2 regions of the Simplicispira sp. 125 genome follow, and region 1 is predicted to be linked to the other one. Evidence: predicted binding sites of a transcription regulator. Region 1 holds the regulator's gene; the other holds the start of a gene.
The links. Region 1 encodes FNR, which switches genes on or off when oxygen is low (the NO sensors DNR and NnrR bind a similar motif). Its sites were predicted from a motif close to TTGATNNNNATCAA; they were not measured.
Positions count from the first base shown of each region.

Region 1 (7,238 bases):
GTGTGCATGCGGCTGTATTGTGCAATGCAGCAACCGGGTGGCTGCTTTGGCACTGGGCCACCACATCGCGTGCGCAGCCTTCGCACTGGCCGCACTGGGTGGCCACGCCCAGTTCAAACTGGATTTCGTCAAAGCCCATGCCCGCACGAACGTGGCGAGCGATTTCACGGTCAGAGACCCGGCGGCAGACACAGACGATCATGGCAGTCAGTGGTGGATAAAGTGATGAAATTATAAATGCGAATCCATCGCATTAGCAATATGTGTGGATCTTTGGGATGGATAAACACAGGTTATTCGAGCAGGGCGCGGCTGGCATGCGCGGGCGTGGCGCAGCCGGTCAGGGCCATGGCCATTTCCAGTTCGTCGCAGAGCAGGCGCAACACATGGGCGACACCGGTGGCGCCGGCGGTGGCCAACCCGTAGATGGCGGGGCGGCCCAGCAGCACGGCCGTTGCGCCCAGTGCCAGGGCCTTGAGCACATCGGTGCCGCGGTGGATGCCGCCATCGACCAGCAGCGGTAGAGCGCCTTGCAGGGCATCGGCAATCCGCGCCAGTGCATGGGCCGAGGCAGGTGCCGTGTCAAGCGTACGGCCGCCGTGGTTGGAAACGATCAGACCAGCCACGCCCAGGGCGGCCGCCTGCAGCGCATCCTGGGGGTGCAGCACGCCCTTGAGCAGCACCGGCAGGCGCGTCTGTGATTGCAGCCACTGCACATCGTCCCAGGTGGGGGCGTGCTCGACGAGGCCCTGGCACAGCAGGTGGGTACCGTCCGTGGTTTGCGGCTGAGGGGGCGGCGGAGCCAGCCCGGCCAGGTTCACCGCTGCAATGCCGGGTGGCAGGTGAAAGCCTGCGCGGCGTTCGCGGTCGCGTGCACCGCTGGTGGGGGCGTCTACTGTGAGCACCAGGGCTTCGTAGCCTGCGGCCTCTGCGCGCTGCACCAGCGCGCGGGTGAAGCCCCGGTCGTGCTGCAGGTAGAGCTGAAACCACAGCGGGCCACGCGCCGGGTCGTCCAGAAAGACCTGGGCCACTTCTTCCAGCGGCGTGCTGGCCTGGGTGCTGAGCACCATGCCTGCACCCAGCGCAGCGGCCGCATAGGCGCTGGCCCGTTCTCCGTCGGGGTGGGCCAGCCGCTGGTAGGCCACCGGGGCCAACAAAATGGGGTGGGCCAGCGTGCGCCCCAGCAGGGTGGTGCGGGTGTGGCCGCCGGCAAGAGAGCGCAGTATGCGCGGCTGCAGGGTGAGCCCGTCCCAGGCGCTGCGGTTGGCGCGCAGTGTGATTTCGTCCGCAGCGCCGCCGCTGAAATAGGCCCAGGCGGGATCGTCCAGGCGCTGGCGTGCATGCTGCGCGTAGTCGGCCAGGGCCACGGTGTCTTCTGGAATAGGCTGGCGCTGCAGTGAAAAAGTTTTAGTCAAAATGGCCTCTAGGGCAATACCATCAAGCGCAAGCAGCTATTGTTTTTAAGTCAGGCATCAGCCCACATGCGCAGCAGGTTGTGGTAGGTGCCCGTCAGCCCGACGACGGCGGGCGCGCTCTCGCCGATGGCGCTGCGCAGCTTGAGCAAATCCATGTCCATGTCGAACAGCAACTGGCGTTGCTCGGTCGAGCGCACCATGCTTTCGATCCAGAAAAAGCTGGCTACGCGGGCACCCCGCGTGACGGGCGTGACCTGGTGCACCGTGGAGCTGGGGTAGAGCACCATGTCGCCTGCAGGCAGCCGCACGACGCGCTCGCCCTGCGGGTGCTGGATGAGCAGCTCGCCGCCGTCGTAGTCCTGCGGGTCGGTGAGGAACAGGGTGCAGGAAATGTCGCTGCGTACCCATTGGTCGGGTACCTTGGAGCGCAGTACGGCACCGTCCACATGGGCGCCGTAGAAGTTGCTTTCGCCGCGGTAGCGGTTGAACAGCGGGTTGAATATTTTTTTGGGCAGCGCGGCAGAAAAGAACACGGCATCGCGCTGCAATGCAGACAGCACCAGGGCGCGCAGTTGCTGCGTCTGGGTGCTGTCCTGCGCGAGTTGCTCGTTGCGCTTGTGCGCCAGGGCCTGCGCCCCTGCGCTGCTGCGTCCATCCACCCAAGGAGCATCGTCGCCGAGCAGGCTGCGGGCAGTGGCGACCTCTTGGGGGGTGAGAATGTTTTTGAGATGCAGGAACATGGTGGATGCAGCAGGCAGGCAGGGACTTAGAAGCGCGTCTTGAGCACCAGTTGCACCGAGCGCGGGGCGCCAGGGGCGTAGAAGCCGCGGTACAGCGCATCGGCATAGAGCTTGTTGGTCAGGTTCTGGACGTTCAGCTTGAGGGAGGTTTTGTCATCAAAGCTGTATTCGACCATCGCATCGGCCGTGACAAAGCTGCTGGCCTCCATGGCGCGCGAGCCTTCGGGGTTTTGTGCGCCACGGTAGGTCAGGCCGCCGCCTACGCGCACTTTGGGCGTCACCGCGTAGGTGCTCCAGAGGCTGCCGCTGTGCTTGGGCGTCAGGCCCGGGCGATCGCCCTGCACCTGTGCGCCACCGCCGTTGGCGGCGAGCACCGTAGTGCTTTTGTCGATTTTTGCGCTGGGAATCCAGGTGTGGTTCCAGAAGATCTCCCACTTCGGCGAAATGCGACCCGCCAGGTTGAACTCCATGCCGGTGGCGTGGCGCTTGCCCGAGAGCAGGTAACCAGGGTTGTCGGGGTCGGTGTTGCGCTCGTTGAATTTTTCGCTGTAGAAAGCGGCCACGCCCAGCAGGGCGCGGCGCTCGAACAGTTCCCACTTGCCGCCGATCTCAAAGTTGCGGCTTTTTTCGGGCGGTGTGTCGGCCAGTGAACCGGTATTGGCGTTCACACTGCCGAATTGGTAGGTGTCGGCCGAGGTGTTGAACGAGGAGCCGTACGACACGTAGTAAGACGCCAGTTCATCGGGTTGGAACAGCACGCCCACACGGGGGCTCCACAAGCCGTCCGAGGTTTCATCGCTCAAAGAGCCGTTCGCGTTGCGGTACGAGGCCTTGAACTGGTCGTAGCGCAGGCCGCCGACCAGCTTGATGGTCGAGTTCAGCGACATCGTGTCTTGCAGGTACAGGCCAATATTCTGTGCCTTGAAGGTGTTATAGGCCACCGGAGCGCGCATATCGGGTGCCCAGGCTCCGTTGTTGGGCGTGCCCACGGTCGTGCCCAGGCCGTTGGTGGCCGACGAATTGCCCGCTGCGTTGGCATAGCTCGAGTTGCGGTTGGCGTCGTCGTGGTAGTAATCCACGCCGGCCAGGATGTCGTGCTTCTTGCCACCCCAATTGAACGAGTGGGTGTAGTCGCTTTGCAGCTGCGTCATCGTGCTGTCGCCGATGCGGCCTTTGGAGGTGCGCGTCAGCGGCGTGCTGGCGTTGATCTGGTCGAGAGCGGTGATGGGCGTGCCAAAGCGGATTACGCTGGCCAGCAGGTCGCGCTCATACTTGCCGTGGCGCAGGCGCGTCTGCAGCTCGCCACCGTCGCCAAAGCGGTGAATGTGGCCCAGCGTGACGTACTGCGACGAGGTGTTGAGGTGGTCGCTGGCCAGGCCGTAGTAGTTTTTTGCCGGAAGTGTGGGCACGATCTTGCCGTTGTCGTTGATCCACGGGCTGTTGTAGCTGGGGCGGCCTTTGACATCCAAGGCGTACAGGCCGATAGAAAACTCATCGCGCGTGCCGATCCCCCAGGCAAACGTCGGCGCTATGCCGCGCTTGTCCTGCTTGGCACCGTCGTTGTCGGAGTCGTGTACCAGGGCGTTGAGGCGCAGTGCGGCGTTCTCGCCGGTCTTGAAGTTGAAGTCACCGGTGAGGCGGTTTTCCTTGCCGGTGCCCAGGGTGTACGAGACTTCGTGCTGGTCGATCAGCAAAGGCGCCTTGTTGACCTGGTTGACCACGCCGCCGGTCGAGCCCTTGCCAAACAACATGGAGGCCGAGCCCTTGAGCACTTCGACGCGGTCGAGGTTGAAGGTGTCGCGTTCGTACAGTGGAGCATCCTTCATGCCATCGGTGTAGATGTCCCCCGCCTGGCCGAGCGAGAACCCGCGCAGGCGCACGTCTTCTTCACCCGTTTCGCCGGACTGGAAGGTCACGCCCGCCGTGGTGCGCAGCACTTCGCGGAAGTCATCCTGGTTGCGGTCGTTCATCAACTTTTCGGTGAATACGGTGACCGATTGCGGGATGTCGCGGATGTCCTGATTTCCCTTGCCCACGGTAGTTTTCTTCACCCGCACGGTGTCCTTGCTCTGGATCTCCGCCGTGTCTTTCACGGTCACCGTGGACAGGGTGGCCGCGTTATCGGTGGTTTGGGCCCAACTGCTCATGGACGCTGCGAGCATCAGTGCGCCCAGCGGAATCAGGGCCTTTTCAGCAGCAGGGGAATATGCGTTGTGCAAAAGCGTTGCGGAACGCTGCTGCGTGGGTTTCTTTGCCAAAGTGGCCTCCGTTGGTTGGAAATGCAATGGACACCGCAGAAGGTGTCGCCAAGGTGGAGCGCTAGGCAGTGGCTGGCAAAGGCGTGGCTGTGCGGGTATCGCGCACAAGGATGTTAAATCAAACGATAGTCATTATCATTCGTGTTGATGTATTTTCGCCACAGGATCAGATCAAACAGACGAAAAAAAGCCGGCAAAGCCGGCTTTGGGGAGCGCAGTCGCTCGTTATTTCACGTGCTTGCCAATCAGGCCGGCCATTTCGAACATGGACACCTGGGGTTTGCCAAAGATTTCCTTGAGCTTGGCATCGGCATTGATCATGCGTTTGTTGGCGGCGTCCTGCAGGTTGTTGGCCTTGATGTAGACCCACAGCTTGCTGATGACCTCGGTGCGTGGCAGCGGTGCTGCACCCACGACAGCCGCCAGGGCGGGGCTGGGCGTCAGGGCTTTCATGAACGCGGCGTTAGGGGTGCGCTTCTTGGCGGGAGCAGCGGTCTTGGCAGCAGCGGCTGGTGTGGCCGGGGCTTTTTTTGCAGTTGCCATGTTGGGAATTTCCTTGTTGGGATGGGTCAATGCACCAGCGAAAACCTGCTTTTCCACTGGCATACGGAATGCTACTGGTAAAAAATCGGCTTTCCAAGCGGGTTCAGGGTTTTTTTGCTTCGCCATGTTGCAGCATTGCGATGGCGGCGCTTTTGTGGGCGCGCTAGTGACAGGCTTGCTGGCTATTGACGATGCGTTTGAGGGCATCGGGGCTCAAAATACGCACATGGCGCTGCTTGACCTCGACAATGCCTTCTTCCACAAATTTTGAGAAAGTGCGGCTCACGGTCTCAAGTTTCAGGCCCAGGTAGCTGCCGATTTCTTCGCGCGTCATGCGCAGCACCAACTCTGACTGCGAGAACCCGCGTGCATGCAGGCGCTGCACCAGGTTGAGCAAAAAGGCGGCCAATCGCTCTTCAGCGCGCATGCTGCCCAGCAGCAACATGACGCCGTGCTCACGCACGATCTCGCGGCTCATGATTTTGTGCACGTGGTGCTGCAGGGCGTTGACTTCGCGCGACAGTTCTTCAATGCGGTCGAAGGGCATGACGCAGACTTCGGCGTCTTCGAGGGCCACTGCATCGCAGGTATGGTGGTCGTTGACGATGCCGTCCAGGCCGATGATCTCGCCGGCCATTTGAAAGCCTGTGACCTGGTCGCGCCCGTCCTCGGTCGCTACGCAGGTCTTGAAGAAGCCTGTGCGGATGGCAAACAGCGAGGTGAACTGTTCGCCATTGCGGAACAGCGTGGTGCCACGCTTGATCTTTCGCCGTACCGCCACGACATCGTCAATGCGCTTGAGTTGTTCGTCGTTCAGACCCACCGGCATGCACAATTCACGCAAATTGCAGTTCGAACACGCAACCTTGAACGCCTGGGGTGTCATGTGAACGGGTACCTGTCCGGTTTCAGACAGAGCGCCCGACGACTCGTCGGCATGGGATGCGGGGACGATGGAGATGCGGGTTGGGGCTGACATAAGTCAAATTATCACCCATTCTGCATTTTTGCCAGAACAGAGCCAGTAGCTCCAACAGGTGCTTGACCAAAATCAAGATTCGAGCCGCTAATCTGGGGCACATTAGAAAAGCCAGCTAGGAACCTAAATGACTGTTGTAACCCCTGAATTGCTCACCCGGTTTGATGTATCGGGACCCCGTTACACCTCGTACCCCACCGCTGACCGCTTTGTTGATGCCTTCGGTGAGGACGAATACGTGCTGGCCCTGCAGCAGCGCAGGCAAAGCGCCGTGGGCAAGGCCTTGCCCTTGTCGGTGTACGTTCACATCCCGTTTTGCGAGTCGCTGTGCTATTACTGCGCCTGCAACAAGATCATTACCAAGCACCATGATCGTGCTGATGTGTATCTGCGCTATTTGAACCGCGAGATTGAGTTACACACGGCGCACTGCGGCGTGGGCCAGGTGGTCAGCCAGATCCACTTGGGTGGCGGCACGCCCACCTTTCTCTCCGATGAGGGGCTGCGTGACCTCATGGGCATGCTGCGCAACCATTTCACTTTGGTGCCCGGCGGTGAGTATTCGATCGAGGTCGACCCCCGTACCGTGGATGCAGATCGGCTGGCCCTGCTGCACGAACTGGGATTCAACCGCCTGAGCTTCGGTGTGCAGGATTTCGACCCTGAAGTGCAGAAAGCCGTGCACCGCATCCAGCCCAAGGAGCAGGTTTTTTCCCTGGTCGAGTCGGCGCGCTCCATTGGCTTTGATTCCATCAACGTCGACCTGATTTACGGCTTGCCCAAGCAAACCCCTGATTCATTCGACCGCACGCTGGCGCAGGTAGCCGAGTTGCGCCCCGACCGCATTGCGCTGTATGCCTACGCCCATTTGCCCGAGCGCTTCAAGCCGCAACGGCGCATTGTGTGGGCAGACCTGCCCATGGCATCGGCCAAGGTGTCGATGCTGTCGCGTTCGCTGGAGGCATTCAGCGCAGCGGGCTATGTTTATGTGGGCATGGACCATTTCGCACTGCCGGACGATGCGCTGGCCATCGCCAAGCGCCAGGGGCGTCTGCACCGCAACTTCCAGGGTTACAGCACGCAGCCCGACTGCGACCTGATTGCCCTGGGGGTTTCTGCAATTGGCCGCGTGGGCGCTACCTATAGCCAGAACGCCAAAACCCTGGACGACTATTACGATCGGCTCAACCAGGGCCACCTGCCGGTGGTACGCGGCCTGGCGCTGACGCGCGACGACCTGGTGCGCCGTGCCGTCATCATGGCTTTGATGTGCCAGGGAGAATTGCTTTTTGAACCCATGGAG
Region 1 is NZ_QEKM01000001.1:338,268-345,505, forward strand. Features, by position in the region: gene C8D04_RS01620 ((2Fe-2S)-binding protein) at 1-202, opposite strand, end outside; gene C8D04_RS01625 (alpha-hydroxy acid oxidase) at 294-1,415, opposite strand; gene C8D04_RS01630 (Fe2+-dependent dioxygenase) at 1,466-2,155, opposite strand; gene C8D04_RS01635 (TonB-dependent siderophore receptor) at 2,182-4,302, opposite strand; gene C8D04_RS19170 (SWIB/MDM2 domain-containing protein) at 4,639-4,956, opposite strand; gene fnr (fumarate/nitrate reduction transcriptional regulator Fnr) at 5,120-5,842, opposite strand; gene hemN (oxygen-independent coproporphyrinogen III oxidase) at 6,063-7,238, shown strand, end outside.

Region 2 (7,238 bases), 3.5 Mb from region 1:
GAGGGCGTGGCGAGCATGCTCCATCAACGCGTCAAGGCGAACGAGCAGCAAGCCCAAACCCTCGCCACCCTCCGCGACACCTTGCTCCCCCGCCTGATCTCCGGCCAGTTGCGGCTCCCCGAAGCGCAGGCGCTCGCCGCTGAAGTCTGAGCAGGCGGTTGTCGGCTCTGCGGCGTTGGCAGCGCCCGCAACACGCGGTATGCAAGCCTTCTTGCAAACCGCTGCGTTCTATTCAAGAGTGCTTTAATACCGATTTGCTACTGATTTGATAGCTTGTAGCGCTTGCTGCATAAGCGCTAGATGCCAATTTCCCTTGTATTTTCCGACTGCAGACGCCAACGCCCATCCCAGTCCATAGGTTTAAAAAATTGGGTTTTCTAAGCACATGGCGACTAACATGCATAGAAATCGCGATTTTTTAAGCATGTTCCACCGCCGCCAGGCACCCTTGTATGCCTTTTGACCGCAGCCAGCCCTACAACGACTTGCCCCTGCTGCCGCCGACGGTGGAGTTGGAGAGCAAAGCCGTGCTCAAACAAGCCATCGCCGCCAACCGGGCGCTGGCCAATTTGCGCGGGCTGGCGGCGCAGATTCCCAATCAGGGTGTGCTGATCAACAGCATCGTGCTGCAAGAGGCGCGGCTGTCGTCCGAGATTGAGAACATCGTGACCACCAACGATGAGCTGTACCGGGCCGACGCCGATGCGGATGCCGATGGCAAGACCGACCCGCACACCAAGGAAGTGCTGCGCTACCGCCAGGCGCTGAACTTTGGCTTTAGCCAGTTGAAACACCGGCCGCTGGCGACCAATTTGTTCATCGACATTGTTCGCACCATCAAACAAGTGGACTTTGGAGTGCGCAAAGTGCCGGGCGTTGCCCTCAGAAATGCCGCGAAAGAAGTGGTGTACACGCCGCCGGTGGGCGAGGCCGTCATACGGGAAAAGCTGGCCAACCTGGAGCAGTTCATTCATGCACAGGATGATTTGGACCCGCTGGTCAAAATGGCGGTGCTGCACTACCAGTTTGAGGCGATTCACCCGTTTGAAGACGGCAACGGCCGCACCGGGCGCATTGTGAATTTGCTGTATCTGGTGGAGCAGGGCTTGCTGGATATCCCGGTGCTGTTCTTGTCGCGCTACATACTGGCCAACAAGTCAGGCTATTACCAAGGTTTGCGCGGGGTGACGGAGCAGCAGGATTGGGAAAGCTGGGTTCTGTACATGCTGCGTGCCGTGGAAAGCACGGCGCAGGAAACTTTTGACCAAGTGACGCGCATTCGGGTACTGATGGAGCAGGTGCGTGAGCAAGTGCAGCAGCAAGCGCCGGGCATCTACAGCAAAGACTTGGTGGAGGCGATTTTTCAGCACCCGTACACCAAAATTCAATTTTTGGTGAACGCCAACATCGCCAAACGCCAAACCGCTTCGAGCTACCTGCAAACCTTGGCTGGGCTGGGCGTGCTGCGCGCCAGCAAGCAAGGGCGGGAGATGTATTACATCAACGACGCGCTGTTTGCCGAGTTGGTGAAATGACCATGAAATCGACACGTACAGAAAATGTGTCGATTTTTTGCGTAAAAATAAACATATCAAGGGCCTCATGTCGATGGCGTCGACACGAGGGAGGGGCGCCATGACCGAAGACCAACTCGAACAAGAAACCCTGGCCTGGTTACAAGACCTGGGCTACGCGGTGCGCAGCGGCTTCGACATCGCCCCCGATGGCCCGAACCCACAGCGGGCGAATTACCGCGAGGTGCTGCTGCTGGGCCGCCTGCGCGAAGCCATGGCGCGGCTCAACCCCGGCATGCCTGCCGCCGCGCGTGAAGACGCGGTGCAGCAGGTGCAAAACCTGGGCTTGCCTGCGCAGCTGGCGGCCAACCGGGCGTTTCACAGGCTGCTGGTGGGCGGCGTGCCGGTGCAGTACCAGCAGGGCGGTGAAACGCGGGGCGACTTTGCGCGGCTGGTTGATTGGGCGGATGCATCGCGCAACGAGTTCTGGGCGGTGAACCAGTTCACCCTCAAAGGCCCGCACCACACGCGCCGGCCCGACATTGTGTTGTTCGTCAACGGCCTGCCGCTGGTGCTGCTGGAGTTGAAAAACCCGGCCGACCAGGAGGCCAGCATCTGGAAGGCTTACGACCAGATTCAGACCTACAAAGAGCAAATCCCCGACCTGTTTCAGTTCAACGAGGTGCTGGTGATTGCCGATGGCAGCGAGGCGCGCCTGGGCTCGCTCTCGGCCAACGCTGAGCGCTTCATGCAGTGGCGCACGATTGACGGCGTGCAGCTCGACCCGCTGGGCCAGTTCAACGAGCTGGAAACGCTGGTGCGCGGCGTGCTGGCGCCGCAATACTTATTGGACTACCTGCGCTTTTTTGTACTGTTCGAGGACGACGGCCAGCTCATAAAGAAGATTGCCGGCTACCACCAGTTCCATGCGGTGCGCGCCGCTATTGGGCATGTGGTGGCTGCGTCGCGCGAGGGGCTTGCTACCAGCCAGCGCGGCAAAGGCGGCGTGGTGTGGCACACGCAGGGCAGCGGCAAAAGCATCACCATGACCTGCTTTGCCGCCCGCGTGATGCAGGAGCCGGCGATGGAGAACCCCACCATCGTTGTCATCACCGACCGCAACGACCTCGACGGCCAGCTGTTTGGCGTGTTCAGCTTGGGCGCCGACCTGCTGCGCGAGCAGCCGGTGCAGGCCAGCACGCGCCCGGCCTTGCGCCAGCTGCTGGCCAATCGGCCGTCGGGCGGCATTGTGTTCGCGACCATCCAGAAGTTCATGCCGGGCGAGGACGAGGATGTGTTCCCGGTGCTCTCCGAGCGCCACAACATCGTGGTGATTGCCGATGAAGCGCACCGCACGCAGTACGGGTTTGAGGCCAAGCTCAAGACGCGCAAGCAAAATTTCAAGCCAAATGTGCCTCTAGCGCTTGATGCACAAGCGCAAGCAGCTACTAAAAGCATAGTGACCAGCGATGCTGGCAGCAGCGCCGTGCATGCCGAGTTTGCTTCGCCCGAATACACCACGCACTACCAAGCCGGTTACGCCCAGCACCTGCGCGATGCGCTGCCCAACGCCACCTTCGTCGCGTTCACCGGCACGCCGGTCAGCAGCCAGGACCGCGACACGCGCGCCGTGTTTGGCGACTACATCCATGTCTACGACATGCAGCAGGCCAAGGAAGACGGCGCCACGGTGGCCATCTATTACGAAAGCCGTCTCGCCAAGCTGCGACTCAAAGACGACGACCTGGCCCTGCTCGACGCAGAAGTGGACGAGCTGGCCGAGGACGAAGAGGAAAGCACTCAGGCCCAGCTCAAAAGCCGCTGGGCCGCATTGGAAAAAGTGGTGGGCGCCACGCCGCGCATTGCCAGCGTGGCGGCCGACCTGGTGGCGCATTTTGAAGAGCGGAGCAAAGCCCAGGACGGCAAAGCCATGGTGGTAGCGATGAGCCGCGACATCTGCGTGCACCTGTACGATGAAATCGTGCGCCTGCGCCCCGACTGGCACAGCGCAGACCCGGAGCAGGGCGCCATCAAGGTGGTGATGACCGGCAGCGCCAGCGACAAGGCTTTATTGCGAGCGCACATCTACAGCGCCCAGGTCAAAAAGCGGTTGGAAAAGCGCTTCAAGGACCCGGCTGACCCGCTGCGCATGGTCATCGTGCGCGACATGTGGCTCACGGGGTTTGACGCGCCCTGCGTGCACACCATGTACGTGGACAAGCCCATGAAGGGCCACAACCTGATGCAGGCCATTGCCCGCGTGAACCGTGTGTTCAAGGACAAGCAGGGCGGCCTGGTGGTGGACTACATCGGCATCGGCAACGAGCTCAAAGCCGCGATGAAGGAATACACCGCGAGCCAGGGCCGAGGCAAACCCACGGTGGACGCACACGAGGCGCTCTCCTTGTTGTTCGAAAAAATGGACGTGCTGCGCAGCCTGCTGCACGGCTACGACTGGTCAGGTTTTTTGACGGGCGGACACAAGGCCCTGGCCGGGGCGGCCAACCATGTGCTGGGGATTCGGTCAGCCAACAAAGACAGCCAGCAAGACGGAAAGCGCCGCTTTGCCGACGCGGCGGTGGCCATGGGCCAGGCATTCAGCCTGTGCTGCACGCTGGACGAAGCCAAGGCGCTGCGCGAAGAGGTGGCATTCTTCCAGGCGGTGAAAGTGATTTTGACCAAGCGCGATGTGACGGCGCAGAAACGGACCGATGCGCAGCGCGACGCAGCCATCCGCCAGATCATCAGCCAGGCGGTGGTGAGCGAGCGCGTGGTGGATATTTTTGACGCCGTGGGGCTGGATAAGCCCAACATCGGCCTGCTCGACGATGAATTTCTGGCCCAGGTGAAAAACCTGCCCGAGCGCAACCTGGCCGTGGAGCTGCTGGAGCGCCTGCTAGAAGGTGAAATCAAGGCCAAATTTGCCACCAACGTGGTGCAGCAGCGCAAGTTCTCAGACTTGCTGACCAGTGTGATCGCGCGTTACCAGAACCGCAGCATCGAAACGGCGCAGGTGATGGAAGAGCTGGTGGACATGGCCAAAAAGTTTCGCCAGGCGGCGGGCCGGGGCGAGGCGCTGGGCCTGTCTGAAGACGAGGTGCGCTTTTACGACGCCCTGGCCAACAACGAGTCGGCCGTGAAAGAGCTGACCGACGAAACCCTGAAAAAGATCGCCCATGAACTGACCGACAACCTGCGCAAGAACATCACCGTCGACTGGAGCCAGCGCGAGAGCGTGCGTGCCAGCCTGCGCCTGATGGTCAAGCGTATCTTGCGCAAATACAAATACCCGCCAGATTTGCAGGACGCGGCCGTGGAGTTGGTGTTGCAGCAGGCCGCGGTGCTGGGTGAGAGCTGGGCCGCTTGACACAAGGCACGCCGCTGTCGGCCCCCAGTCCTACGCGCAGAGCGGGCGATGCCGCACACGCGGCGCCCGGGGGTGTTCTTAGCATGGTGGACAGGGGTTCAGCGCTTCGGCGCCGGGGCCTCCGGCCCTTCCAACACTCTACGGACACCTATCACCATGAAATCCATGCTCAAGACCTGTGCGGCCCTCGCCGCAGCCTCCGTTCTGCTCGTCGCCTGCGGCGGTGGCAATGACGACGACCCTACCCCCAGCAACGAACCCGGCGTGCTGACCGTGACCAACGCCACGCTCTCCGGCCTCAACGGTATTTATGGCAATGGTGCGTTGAACCTCACCGCCGTGGACCAGGTCAACCCGATTGGCTCGGTGCCCGAGTTGTGCACCTTCCGTTTTGACGGGGCCAACAAGGTGGGCTCTCCGGCCACGGCGTTTGGTGACATCCGTTATCGCTCCGGTGCAGTCGACGGCATCTACCAGGCCTTTCTGACCTTTGATGGCAAGGAGTACGCCAGCACCGAAGCCACCGACTCGTCTGTGCTGCGCGAGAGCGACCAGGTGCGCTTCAGCGGCAAGACGCTGACCGCCACCGATGGCTCGGCTGCCACGCTGCGCGTGACCGGCATCGTGCCCATGCGGCCGAACCGCCCTCTGGGCTGCTGATCGCGGTCCTGCGCTCTCTCCCGTTGTCGGGATCATCTCCTCCGTTCTGGCCTTTTCCCTGGCCGGACTGGGCCCCGCTGCCCCGGCAGCGGGGCTGTTTTTGTGGTGCGCGGCCTGCGCACCGTCACAATGGCGTGTGGCTCTTGCTGACCGCTGACACCCATGCCCCCGCCCCTTTCCGCTGAACACACCGTGGTCTGGCTGCACCCCGGCGCCCCACCCAAACCGCCCGAAGGCGCGCCGTGCAACGGCTGCGGCCTGTGCTGCCTGACCGAGCCGTGCCCGCTGGGCATGCTGGTCTCGCGGCGCAGGCGCGGGGCCTGCGTGGCCCTGCGCTGGAGCGATGCGCAGCAGCGCTACCTGTGCGGCATGCTGTCAGACCCCGGCGGCGTGACCGGGCTGACCCATCCCTGGGCAGTGCGTGCCCTGGCCGCGCTGGCCCGGCGGTCGATTGCCGCAGGCGTGGGCTGCGATGCGCAACTGCGGGCGCAGTTGCCCGAATAGCGCAATACTTCTCGATTGCTATATTAATAATAGCTGTCAGCGCTTGATGGTATTGCGTAATACCTGCTTTTTACATAAATTTTGAATGGTGCCTCAAGTCGTTGCCCGGTGGGTAACACTGGTGCGGGCAGGGGTTTGATGGCGGTATTGAATATCCATTTCTAATGAATCTTAGAATCCGGCGCACAGCCTCTTAGCACATGCGTCGTTATGGAGGTTTGAAGTACATCAACAAAAACCGGCGCACGCCAGCGGAAAGGAAACCCACCCATGGACAGCGCGATACTGAGTTTGCTGGGGGCTTTTCTGCTCTCGATCATGGGGCTGTTTGTCTTCATCTGGTCGATGCGCAAGGGCTTGCTGGTCGAGAATCCCCGGGCGGCATCGGTCATCTTTGCGCCGGGTGAGTTGGGCAAGGTCGACGATCCGGCGCTGCAGGGTGGGGCGCAAGAGCGCCTGCAGGGCGCTGCCGCTGCCCCGGGCGAGAGCGACCACGTTGCCGACCCGGACGAGCTGCGCCACCGCATCGAGGCCGACCACTCCACCGCGTTCCCGGTGTTCATGTTCATTGCGTTTGCCTGCTTCTGGCTGGTGCTCGGCTCCCTGGCGGGGCTCACCGCGTCGCTCAAGCTGCACATGCCCGACTGGATGGTGGGCGAGGCGTGGCAAACCTTTGGGCGCATCCGCACGGTGCACCTCACTGCCGTGCTGTATGGCTGGATCACCAATGCCGCGCTGGCCGTCATCATCTGGCTGCTGCCGCGCCTGCTGCGCACGCATCTGGTGGGCGCCATGTGGGTGATGCTGGGCGGTGCGCTCATCAATACCGGCATTGCCAGCGCCATTGGCGCCATCGGCTCGGGCTGGACGGACGGCATGGAATACCTGGAGATCCCATGGCAGATCGGGCTCTTCATCGTCGCCGGGTTCGTCTGCATCATTGGCCCGGTGCTCTACACCCTGGTCAACCGCAAGGTCGAGTCGCTCTATGTCACGGTCTGGTACCACGTCGCGGCGCTGCTCTGGATTGCGCTGCTGTTCATCGTTGCCAAGCTGCCCGGCGTGCACACCGGCGTGCAGCAGGCCACCACCAACTGGTGGTACGGCCACAACGTGCTGGGCCTGTGGTTTACGCCGGTGAGTGTGGGGGCCATTTACTACTTCTTGCCCAAAATCATCGGACGGCCGGTGCG
Region 2 is NZ_QEKM01000001.1:3,801,847-3,809,084, forward strand. Features, by position in the region: gene C8D04_RS17765 (restriction endonuclease subunit S) at 1-150, shown strand, start outside; gene C8D04_RS17770 (Fic family protein) at 453-1,535, shown strand; gene C8D04_RS17775 (type I restriction endonuclease subunit R) at 1,636-4,881, shown strand; gene C8D04_RS17780 (hypothetical protein) at 5,038-5,541, shown strand; gene C8D04_RS17785 (hypothetical protein) at 5,704-6,045, shown strand; gene C8D04_RS17790 (cbb3-type cytochrome c oxidase subunit I) at 6,316-7,238, shown strand, end outside.
Region 2: a site for FNR is predicted at 6,264-6,277, ahead of C8D04_RS17790 (cbb3-type cytochrome c oxidase subunit I). Genes of this name have one in related genera too.